2 regions of the Sporosarcina sp. 179-K 3D1 HS genome follow, and region 2 is predicted to be linked to the other one. Evidence: a T-box and tRNA genes for the amino acid it is inferred to sense, from the RefSeq annotation. Region 2 holds a T-box; the other holds one or more tRNA genes.

Region 1 (5,095 bases), on a different contig from region 2:
CGTTAACTCCGCAAGCCTAAGTATTTTTCAAGAAAAAAGCGTCCAGAACCTAGACGCGTACATGTCTGCTTAGAAGGTTATTCACATGCTAAGATAAGCGACAAGTAAAAAGACATCACCCTCAAGTCCGGGTGATGTCTTTTTACATTCGCTCTATTAAATGAACATTCTGGAGTTGTCACATACGAATAAGCTGATAGCGGTTAAGCATTGCATCTAACTCCTGACTACACTGTACAACGGAAGGATGGGTAAACCCGAAATCTCTTGCTTTCTTGTACATCACTTTTCGTTGCCTGTTGATCATGAGAGATAGATCCATTTTTTCGCATAACGTCTTTTCCACGACTCTTCCTCCATTTGATATACTCAAACCCTTCCATATCATATAACAGAACGTTTGAAATAATTGTCGGAATATGCCACTTTTTTCATTTGTCACCGATTTGTCATAAACTCCAACTCAATCTTGTTCTACTTGAGGGTTTATTGAACAAATACCCCATATATCCACCAATAAAACCATGTATTTACAATAATTTTTATTTGTATTACTGGGCATTTGGGAACACACGTTGTACCACTTCCGTAAATTCCTCGAAAAGCCCCTCCACTGGTTGTCCTTCATTAATTTTGGCGCCATATTCATTTAGCCGTTCGACGAAATCTGGATTGACGGATACGTAAACATTTTCGATATCCCGATCTACTTCCCGCACTGTGGCAGCGATTCGGCTTTCCAGTTCAGACGTCAAATCCGTAGCGGATTGATCTGTCAAGACGGCGGCCACATAAGCGTTTTGATCCGTGACAAGGACGGTCGCATTGTCAACTTCTTTCATGTCGGACACACGGGCCGCCGCTTCGTCCGCAACTTCCAAACGAGATTGATTGTCATGTCCATTATGATTTGTCGAATCTCCTTGAGCATGTTCGCCTGTCCCCACCTCATTATTCTCTTGAGTTTGAGTTGTATTGGTCGCCTGACTACTCGAAGCGTCATTATTTTTCTTCATCCCACAACCTATCAGAGACAAGACCATCAGAAATGCAATTGTTAGTTGTATCCATTTTTTCATGTGAATCCTCCTTTCCTTCCTAGGGTAACCAAAAATTTCTTTGTTTATTTATGTATAAGAATAAAAAACAGCTCACACAACCAAAAAGTTGTGTGAGCTACTTAATTACATCATCAACCCCCAAGTGATCTGAAGAGCGATGAGGATCAGGACTCCAAAGAATACAGCCCATTCCGTCTTGTCTGGTTGTTCCGGTCGGCTATCCCAAGTCTTTTTTTTCATAAGATACACCCTTTCCATAAAAGAACATCAAGTACTTACATAATTCCCTTATGGGGTCGTACTTAAACGGCGCTGGCCATTCAGCGTTTCGCGTCGAACAGATCCCATGGATGCACTTCGGGCGGCAACGACTCAATCGTTATTTCCTCTTTTTTCGTTGGATGGGTTAACCGGAGAGAATTCGCCCATAGTGCAATTTGTTGGCCTGGTCGGTTGACCGAAGCCCCGTATTTTTGGTCACCGTAGAGCGGGCAGCCGATTGCTGCCAGTTGCACTCTGATCTGATGGGGTCTGCCGGTATGAAGATTGACTGACAACAAGCTCAAGTCATTTGAACTTGCGATGACTTCATAATCCAGCACCGCTTTTTTGGCGTCTTTCTGATTGGCATCCACGACGGAGACTTTATTTTGACGCGCATCTTTCACGACGTAGTGCACTAGCTTATCCTTTTTAATCGATGGAGTCCCTCGTACCACTGCCAAATAAGTGCGACCAATCTCTTGTCTGCGCAACTCATCCGCTAATCGGGAAGCCGCTTTCGAGGTTTTCGCAAATACCATCACGCCTCCCACAGGACGGTCTAGCCGATGAACAAGTCCCAAATAGACATTACCGGGTTTATCATAGCGAACTTTTATATCTTCTTTTAAAAGCGTCAGCAAATCTCGATCTCCTGTCCGATCTTCCTGTACAGGGACGTTGACAGGCTTTTCGACAATCAGCAAATGATTGTCCTCATACAAAATGGGTATATTCAATAGAAATCTCTTCCCTTTCATCAGTTCGTAAATCGATTGTATCGCAGAAAGAAACCCCGTGCTAGTAACAAAAAGCGTAGAGTATCGAAAAAAAGAGCAATCGCGGATTCGATGTATCGAATCTGCGATTGCTCCCTACCGGATTCCTTATTCAGCAAAGACTTCTTTCCATTCATTACGTTTTGCGAGCAATTCTTCAGCTAATTCTTTCGCGCCTTCCAGACTGTGGCTCGCCGCCCAACCGCATTGGATTTCATTGCAGGCCGGGACCTCATCTGCTTGAATGACGTCACGCAATGTTTTCTCAAGTGCTCCCAAGATGTTGTCATAGTTATCATCATTGATGACAGATAGATAGAAACCGGTTTGGCAACCCATCGGACTTAAGTCAACGACATGGTCATGGTGATTCCGGATTTTTTCCGCCATAAGATGTTCCAATGAATGGAGAGCCGGCATTTTCATATGTTCTTTATTCGGCTGCTTTAAGCGGATATCGTATTTATGGATTTCGTCGCCGTTGTTTCCTTTAATGACACCAGCAAGTCGTACATAAGGCGCCTTCACTTTCGTATGGTCCAAATTGAAGCTTTCTACATTCATTTTTTCAACCATGCTAGTTTGCACTCCCTTTTTCAAAATATTCTTAGAAGCAATCCCTTTCATTTTACCAGACTTTCGACTTTTATGCGGCTTGTCGCATGAAATTGACCGTTGACGAACCTGAATTTCGGATGGTATACTACTTTTTGTAAAAATGGAGACGTACCCAAGAGGCTGAAGGGGGCTGACTCGAAATCAGCTAGGGCGTGCAAGCGCCGCGGGGGTTCAAATCCTCTCGTCTCCGCCATTATAATCGAATTTGAAAAGTCGCCCTATTAAGTGGACGACTTTTTTGTTTTTATTTCACGACGGTCAGCAGTTCCTTGAATTGCTCCCCTTCTGCTACTTGCATCAATTCGAACAAGGCCATCTCGACACTCGTTAAAAGGATTCCTTTGGACTGCATCTTTTCCAACGCAATTTCCTTGTTGGCCCGTGTCCGTGACGAAACAGCGTCTGCCACGACTTGCACTTCATACCCGGCTTCCTTCAATCCCATTGCCGTCTGGTACGTACAAATATGGGCTTCAATACCGGCGATCAACAGTTGGTGGCGACCCGTTTCCCCGACCGTTTGAAGAAACCCGGGTGTCAGGCAAGCATTGAAGGTCATCTTCTGAATGGGTCTCATCCCGGTCAGGTGACGGGAAATTTGTTCGTCTGTCGGCCCAAGTCCTTCCGGATATTGTTCCAGCCAAATGATCGGGATTTCAAGTAATTGCAACCCGCGGACCAACTTTTCCAAGTTCTCCAGGAAAGCTTCACTGTTATCCACTGTCTTCGCCAATTTCCCTTGCACATCCACCAAAACAAAAGCCGTTTGCCCTATCTTCAACATTCCCATTCCCCTCCCTAGCCTACTATTTAGTATTTACGATTGCGGTCGCCATCCGATCTATTACCGGGATTGTGCTTGTTTTCTGGCCTTCCGTCAGGATACTGAAAATCAACGTTTCGCCCCCCTTTGTTTCCGCGTAGCCGGATAAGGCGTTGACATTGGTTAAACTGCCTGTCTTCGCGATGACATTCCCTCTTGCGGGAGCCGCCTTCATCCGATTACGCAAAGTGCCTCCTATGAAACGCTCATTCGCCCCTGCTACCGGCAATGCCTGTACGAAGGAGCGGTACCAAGGTTTTGAACGAACTTGATATAGAAGTTCGGATAATTGGGCAGCGGATACTTTATTTGACGAGGATAATCCAGAAGCATCTTCCAAATGCCATTGCTTGCGGTCCAGGCCACTTGATTCTACAAAATCATGCATCACTTGCAATCCTGCATCCCAACTACCTTCCCCGAACACTTCTTTGCCCATCGTTTTTGCTAACATTTCAGCATGAGTGTTATTGCTCAACTTCATAAAGGGAACTATGAGATCTTTCAACGGCATGGAAGTCCGATGGGTTAGCAAACGAGCCGAATCCGGAGTATTACCACGCACATTGGATGAGTTCGAAAAACGGATACCTCGGTCAGTCAACGATTGCTTGAATTCATGAAGAGTATAGGCCGTCGGATTGGAAACAGCGACCCATTCCTTTTTTCCAGTTGACCCGATGGGGGCATTTCCTGTGATGAAAATGGTGTTTGTTCCGTGTTTCCGATAAATGCGCAATGTATTTGAATTGCCTTTCGCCACTGTTTTGGATTGGTTGACGATAGTGACGAATTTGGTTGCAGGCGTCAATGTAATTTTCGCTGCACGCCCGCGAGTTGTGGGTTTGGCTTCGATGATGATGGAGCCGGCGTCATAATCCCGGTCAGGTGATAAAGTCAAAGCGGACACTTGCGCCGCAAAGGAGTAGGTCTCCTGATTTTTCTTCACACTTGGTGAAAGGCGGACCGTGTCAAAAAAGGTATCATCTCCTACTAGATTTCCTTCAATCCGTTTGACGCCCTGATTTGCTAAACGGGTGGCAAATATATCGAGATCCTTTTTCATCAATGTCGGATCCCCCTGGCCACGTAAGTAAACGTTACCGCGAAGAACCCCATTGGCAACGGTTCCATCGGTGAGCACTTCGGTCCTGAACTGATAACCCTCTCCCAACGTCTCCAATGCTGCGGCCGCAGTAAGGAGTTTTTGATTGGACGCTGGCGCGATGCCTCGATCGGCATTATATTGATACACCATCTCCCCGTTAGAAGCCTTTCGAACAACGATGCTGCTTGTCGAATTTTTCAATCGGGAATCCGTTAACAGTTGGTTCATTGATCTTTCCAGTTCTCCGTACTGAGCAGCCGCTTCGACAGTCGGCGGAAAGATTTGTGACAATACCAGTAGGAATAGAGACAAAATAGCAATGGTGAATGAACGTTGACTCAAGCTTGTTCCTCCTTCGATGTTTAGCTATTAGTCTAACACGGTTGATTGCCCATTTAAATAGAATTTGAGTTTTACAAATTAACTGATGATTATGTTATCCTAA
Region 2 (5,095 bases):
TTTATTGGCTCGTTCGCTTCGTTAAGCAACCAATCTATTCTTTTCATCTGACATGTTCCATAATCGAACCGATCCGCTCTACAATCATCTCTATCTCCTCGGGTTTTTCGAGCAAATCGTAGTTGCTGACATTGATGCGGAGCACAGGACAAGCATTAAATGACTCCATCCACTCCGTGTATCTGCCATACATCTCTTCCCAATAGGAAATCGGGGTCTGCTGTTCCATTGGCCGTCCCCTTTCCCGGATGCGCTCCAAAATGACATCCAATGGACCTTCCAAATAAATGAGCAGATCAGGATGCGTGAAATATGGGGTCATCACCATCGCTTCGAACAAGCTCGTGTAGGTCGCATAATCGACTGGATTCATCGTTCCGTTTTCCATGTGCATCTTCGCAAAAATTCCTGTGTCTTCGTATATCGACCGATCTTGGACGAAGCCGCCGCCGTATTCAAACATCCGCTTCTGTTCCTTGAACCGCTCCGCTAAGAAGTAAATTTGCAAGTGGAAGCTCCATTTCTCAAAATCCTCGTAAAAGCGACCTAGATACGGATTCTGATCCACTTTTTCATATGAAGTTCTGAAATCCAATGCCTCGGCAAGAGCCTGGACCATCGTCGACTTTCCAACGCCGACTGTTCCTGCTACGGTAATGATTGCATTATGAGGGATGTGATATTGGCCACGTAGTTTCATTCCGGAAGAGCTCCTTTTCCAAGTATAGCTTGAATCTCCTTCAACATGTTCTCCCGATCCGTTCGATTATTCACAAAGTCGATGATATCTCCGTCAAATCGAAAGACGGGAATGGTGGGATGAGCACGTTCAAACTCATTCATAAAGACTTCATAGTCATCGGCCAACTGTTGCAAGTAGACGATATCTATGTTTTTCTCAAATTCCCGGCCACGTTTGGCGATCCGTTCCATCAGTTTATCCAAGCTGGCATGTAAATAAATGATGATATTCGGCTCTGGCATATCTTTTGTCAAGATGGCATAAATGCCTTCATATTTCCGATACTCCTCCGCAGACAACGTCCGTTTGGCGAATATCAAATTTTTAAATATATGATAATCAGAGACAACAGGTTGGGGATCAACCAGTATCCCTTGTTTAATGTCATTGAGTTGTTTGTATCGGTTACAAAGGAAGAACATTTCCGTCTGGAAACTCCATTCCTCCATGTTCCCATAAAATTTATCCAAAAACGGATTCTCATAGACGATTTCCTGCAAAGACTTGTAATTCCATGTTTCTGCAATCGCCTTGGCGAGCGACGTCTTACCGACACCGATCGGGCCCTCGACCGCTATGAAGGGTATTGCCATCAGAAGTCCACCTTTCAAATTCCATGTTCCTCATTCTATCATATCCAAGGATTTTTCCACGTGGAACAATTTAGACGTTATTTTGAAATTCCATGCTAAAATGAGAAACAAGGAGCGATGCACATGGATGTATTCGAAACGGACCGATCGTTCATGCGATTGGCAATCGAAGAAGCAAAAAAAGCGAAAAAGCTAGGGGAAGTGCCGATTGGTGCGGTGATCATACATGATGGAAACGTCATCGCCCAGGCTCATAATTTGCGGGAAACGTCTCAAAATGCCGTCACACATGCAGAATTATCCGCTATCCAGGAAGCTTGCCAAAAGCTTGGTAGTTGGCGGTTGGAACAGACCACCCTCTATGTCACACTAGAGCCGTGCCCAATGTGTGCAGGCGCCATTTTGCAATCCAGAATTCCCCGCGTCGTCTATGGAGCGCGCGATCCGAAAGGTGGTTGCGTGGATTCGTTATATAGATTGCTGAACGACCCGAGATTCAACCATGAATGCGATGTGACCGAAGGCGTCTTGGCCGAAGAATGCGGGGAGATGCTATCCGCATTTTTCAAAGCAATCCGGGAACGGAAAAAACGACAAAAAAAGGCTGCATCCGAAATCGAATGATCGGGATGCAGCCTTCGCTATTTACTTAATGACTTCTTTACCGCCCATGTATGGACGAAGGACTTCCGGAATGATCACGGAACCGTCTTCTTGCTGATAATTCTCCAAAATGGCCGCTACGGTACGACCGATTGCCAGTCCACTTCCATTCAATGTATGGACATATTCCGGCTTCGCACCCGCTTCACGGCGGAACCGGATTTGGGCCCGGCGAGCTTGGAACTCTTCAAAATTGGAACAAGAAGAGATTTCACGATACGTGTTCTGTGTCGGAATCCATACTTCAATGTCATATTTCTTGGCGGCAGTGAAACCAAGATCCGCTGTACACATTTTCAAGACGCGGTATGGCAATTTCAGCAATTGAAGCACTTTCTCCGCGTGGCCTGTCAGCTTTTCAAGCTCGTCATAAGAATCTTCCGGCTTCACGAAGCGGACGAGCTCCACTTTGTTGAACTGATGCTGACGAATCAAACCACGTGTGTCGCGGCCCGCCGATCCCGCTTCAGAACGGAAATTGGTGCTGTACGCCGCAAATGCAGCCGGCAGCTGGGATCCATCCAAAATCTCTTCCCGATAAAAATTAGTCACAGGTACTTCCGAAGTCGGGATCAGAAAATAATCTTCCTCCTCAATCAGGAAAGCATCTTCTTCAAATTTCGGCAGCTGGCCGGTTCCGGTCAAACTGGTCCGATTCACCAAATAAGGCGGTAGCATTTCCTCGTACCCATGCTCCTCGATATGAAGATCCAACATGAAGTTGATCAACGCCCGTTCCAGCCGCGCACCAAGGCCCCGGTAAAAGACAAACCGACTTCCCGTCACTTTCGCCGCCCGTTCAAAATCCAAAAGATTTAAATCGGTACCGATTTCCCAATGCGGTTTCGGTTCGAAAGTGAACTCCGGTTTCTCTCCCCATGCCCGGACTTCCACATTGTCATCTTCGCTATCCCCAACCGGCACACTGTCATGCGGAATGTTCGGAATACGCATCATGACGTAGTTCAGATCTTCTTCGACCTGACTCAATTCCTCATCCAACCGTTTGATCTCTTCCCCGACTTCACGCATACGGGCAATGACGTCATCCGCATTTTCCTTATTGCGCTTCATTGTGGCCACTTGCTGCGACACTTCGTTGCGCTCCGCTTTCAGCACTTCCACTTTGGCAATCAATTCACGCCGTTTTTCATCAAGACCCCCGAATTTATCGAAATCCGTCAGATCTTCTCCACGCTTCGAAAGCTTTTCTTTCACTCCATCGAAATCGGCCCGGATTTTTTTAATATCTAACATGAATAATTCCTCCCTCATAATTGACGATAATGAAAAAGAGCAACAAAAAAAGCCCATCATTCCCTTGGAAAAGGGACGAGAGCTTCCCGCGTTGCCACCCAAATTGATTGGATAAACCAATCCACTTCATTGAATAACGGTCAAGTACCGGCACGAGCCTACTTTCGTTCAGCCCGGCTACTCAGGGACGGATTCACAACTGTCATTATCGGCTCGCACCAACCGCCGACTCTCTTGAAAAGAACAGATTTGCTACTGCTTCCCATCATCGTCTCATGTTTGAAATTATCTTTACCATACTATATAGGCTACATTTTAGCAAGAAATGACCTCATATTTTCAACAGCTCGCCAATTCTCTCAAAATACCCCTTTTCATGGGGGACAAAATCGGTCAGTTGGATTTCATCGGAAGAGCCATCGACAAGGGAAACAGCCGTTACCTGATTCCGCTCTCCTACAAACAGTTGAGCCAACGTTTCCCGCTCGACCGTGTGGATGCTATCGACTTCTCCCGGTTGCAATGAAAAATCGGATGCTGAAAACGAAGAATGATACAAATAGATATTGGCAAATTCCCGGTCGAGAAACTCCCCGATTTCTATCACGTCACGGATGACGCCTTTACATTGCAATCGGCTAAGATCCACGCGCAGTCCCAACTCCTCCTCCACTTCCCGGAGTCCATCGGCAACACTCTCATGGGCAAGCAAATGGCCGGCAGCCGAAATATCGAAGCATCCTGGGAAGTCTTTCTTCTGGGCGCTCCTTTTTTGGATATAAACGAACTGCTCATCCAAAATCCAACAATGGAAAGTCTCATGCCAATATCCTTTGGTGTGAACCGTATCCCGGTTTTCATTTTTCATATAGGTATATTGCGAGTCAAACACTTTCAGCAGTTCCATTCCATTCACCTCTAATCGAGTATACAACAAAAGCGGAAGATTGCTCTTCCGCTCCGTAAATGATGATTACCTACCGCGTTCTGACATGCGTTCTTCCAATTGGAGCTTGCTAATTTCCAAACCTTTCATCGGATTGCCGATGTCTTTGGAAAGCTCGCCGATCAAAGCGTAGTCCTTAAAGTTTTGCGTTGCCTGTACAATGGCGCGCGCAAATTTTTCAGGGTTATCCGATTTGAAGATGCCCGATCCGACGAATACGCCATCTGCTCCGAGTTCCATCATGAGTGCCGCGTCCGCTGGAGTCGCAACACCACCCGCTGCATAATTCGTAACCGGCAAGCGGCCATGTTTCTTGATCGTCAGCAACACTTCATAAGGGGCACCCCAATCGCGTGCCTCTGTCATAATTTCATCTTCATTCATGTGGACGATCTTATTGACTTGAGCATGCACTTTACGCAAATGACGCACCGCTTCCACGATGTTGCCTGTTCCCGGTTCCCCTTTCGTCCGCAGCATCTTCGCCCCTTCGCCCAATCGGCGTGCCGCTTCTCCCAAATCCCGTGCCCCACAAACGAACGGTACGGAAAATTCACTTTTCAACAAGTGGAACTCTTCATCCGCCGGCGTGAGCACTTCACTTTCATCTATGTAGTCAACACCCAATGCTTCCAAGACGCGCGCTTCGGAGATATGACCGATCCGCGCTTTTGCCATGACTGGGATTGATACCGCATTTTTCACTTCTTCGATGATGCGTGGATCGGCCATCCGTGCCACGCCGCCCGCCTTGCGAATGTCCGAAGGGACGCGCTCCAATGCCATGACTGCAATTGCTCCTGCCGCTTCCGCCACTTTCGCTTGTTCTGCATTAATAACGTCCATAATGACGCCGCCGTATTGAAAATTCATGTTTTTTCCTTCCTCCTTTTC

Evidence for each region. The T-box of region 2 lies ahead of serS (serine--tRNA ligase). A T-box ahead of a tRNA ligase gene usually reads a tRNA of that ligase, here a tRNA-Ser.
Region 1: it encodes a tRNA-Ser, which carries the amino acid that the T-box ahead of serS (serine--tRNA ligase) is inferred to sense. The anticodon was not compared.

The regions. Positions count from the first base shown of each region.
Region 1 is NZ_JBFEGI010000001.1:12,949-18,043, forward strand. It holds gene AB1K83_RS00050 (branched-chain amino acid aminotransferase) at 1-20, shown strand, start outside; gene AB1K83_RS00055 (aspartyl-phosphate phosphatase Spo0E family protein) at 179-322, opposite strand; gene AB1K83_RS00060 (YhcN/YlaJ family sporulation lipoprotein) at 552-1,079, opposite strand; gene AB1K83_RS00065 (RluA family pseudouridine synthase) at 1,382-2,062, opposite strand; gene AB1K83_RS00070 (S-ribosylhomocysteine lyase) at 2,210-2,677, opposite strand; tRNA gene AB1K83_RS00075 (tRNA-Ser) at 2,822-2,912, shown strand; gene AB1K83_RS00080 (hydrolase) at 2,964-3,503, opposite strand; gene dacB (D-alanyl-D-alanine carboxypeptidase/D-alanyl-D-alanine-endopeptidase) at 3,526-4,992, opposite strand.
Region 2 is NZ_JBFEGI010000024.1:10,044-15,138, forward strand. It holds gene AB1K83_RS18065 (deoxynucleoside kinase) at 44-700, opposite strand; gene AB1K83_RS18070 (deoxynucleoside kinase) at 697-1,335, opposite strand; gene tadA (tRNA adenosine(34) deaminase TadA) at 1,459-1,959, shown strand; gene serS (serine--tRNA ligase) at 1,981-3,255, opposite strand; T-box leader at 3,324-3,533, opposite strand; gene AB1K83_RS18085 (NUDIX hydrolase) at 3,587-4,162, opposite strand; gene pdxS (pyridoxal 5'-phosphate synthase subunit PdxS) at 4,229-5,074, opposite strand.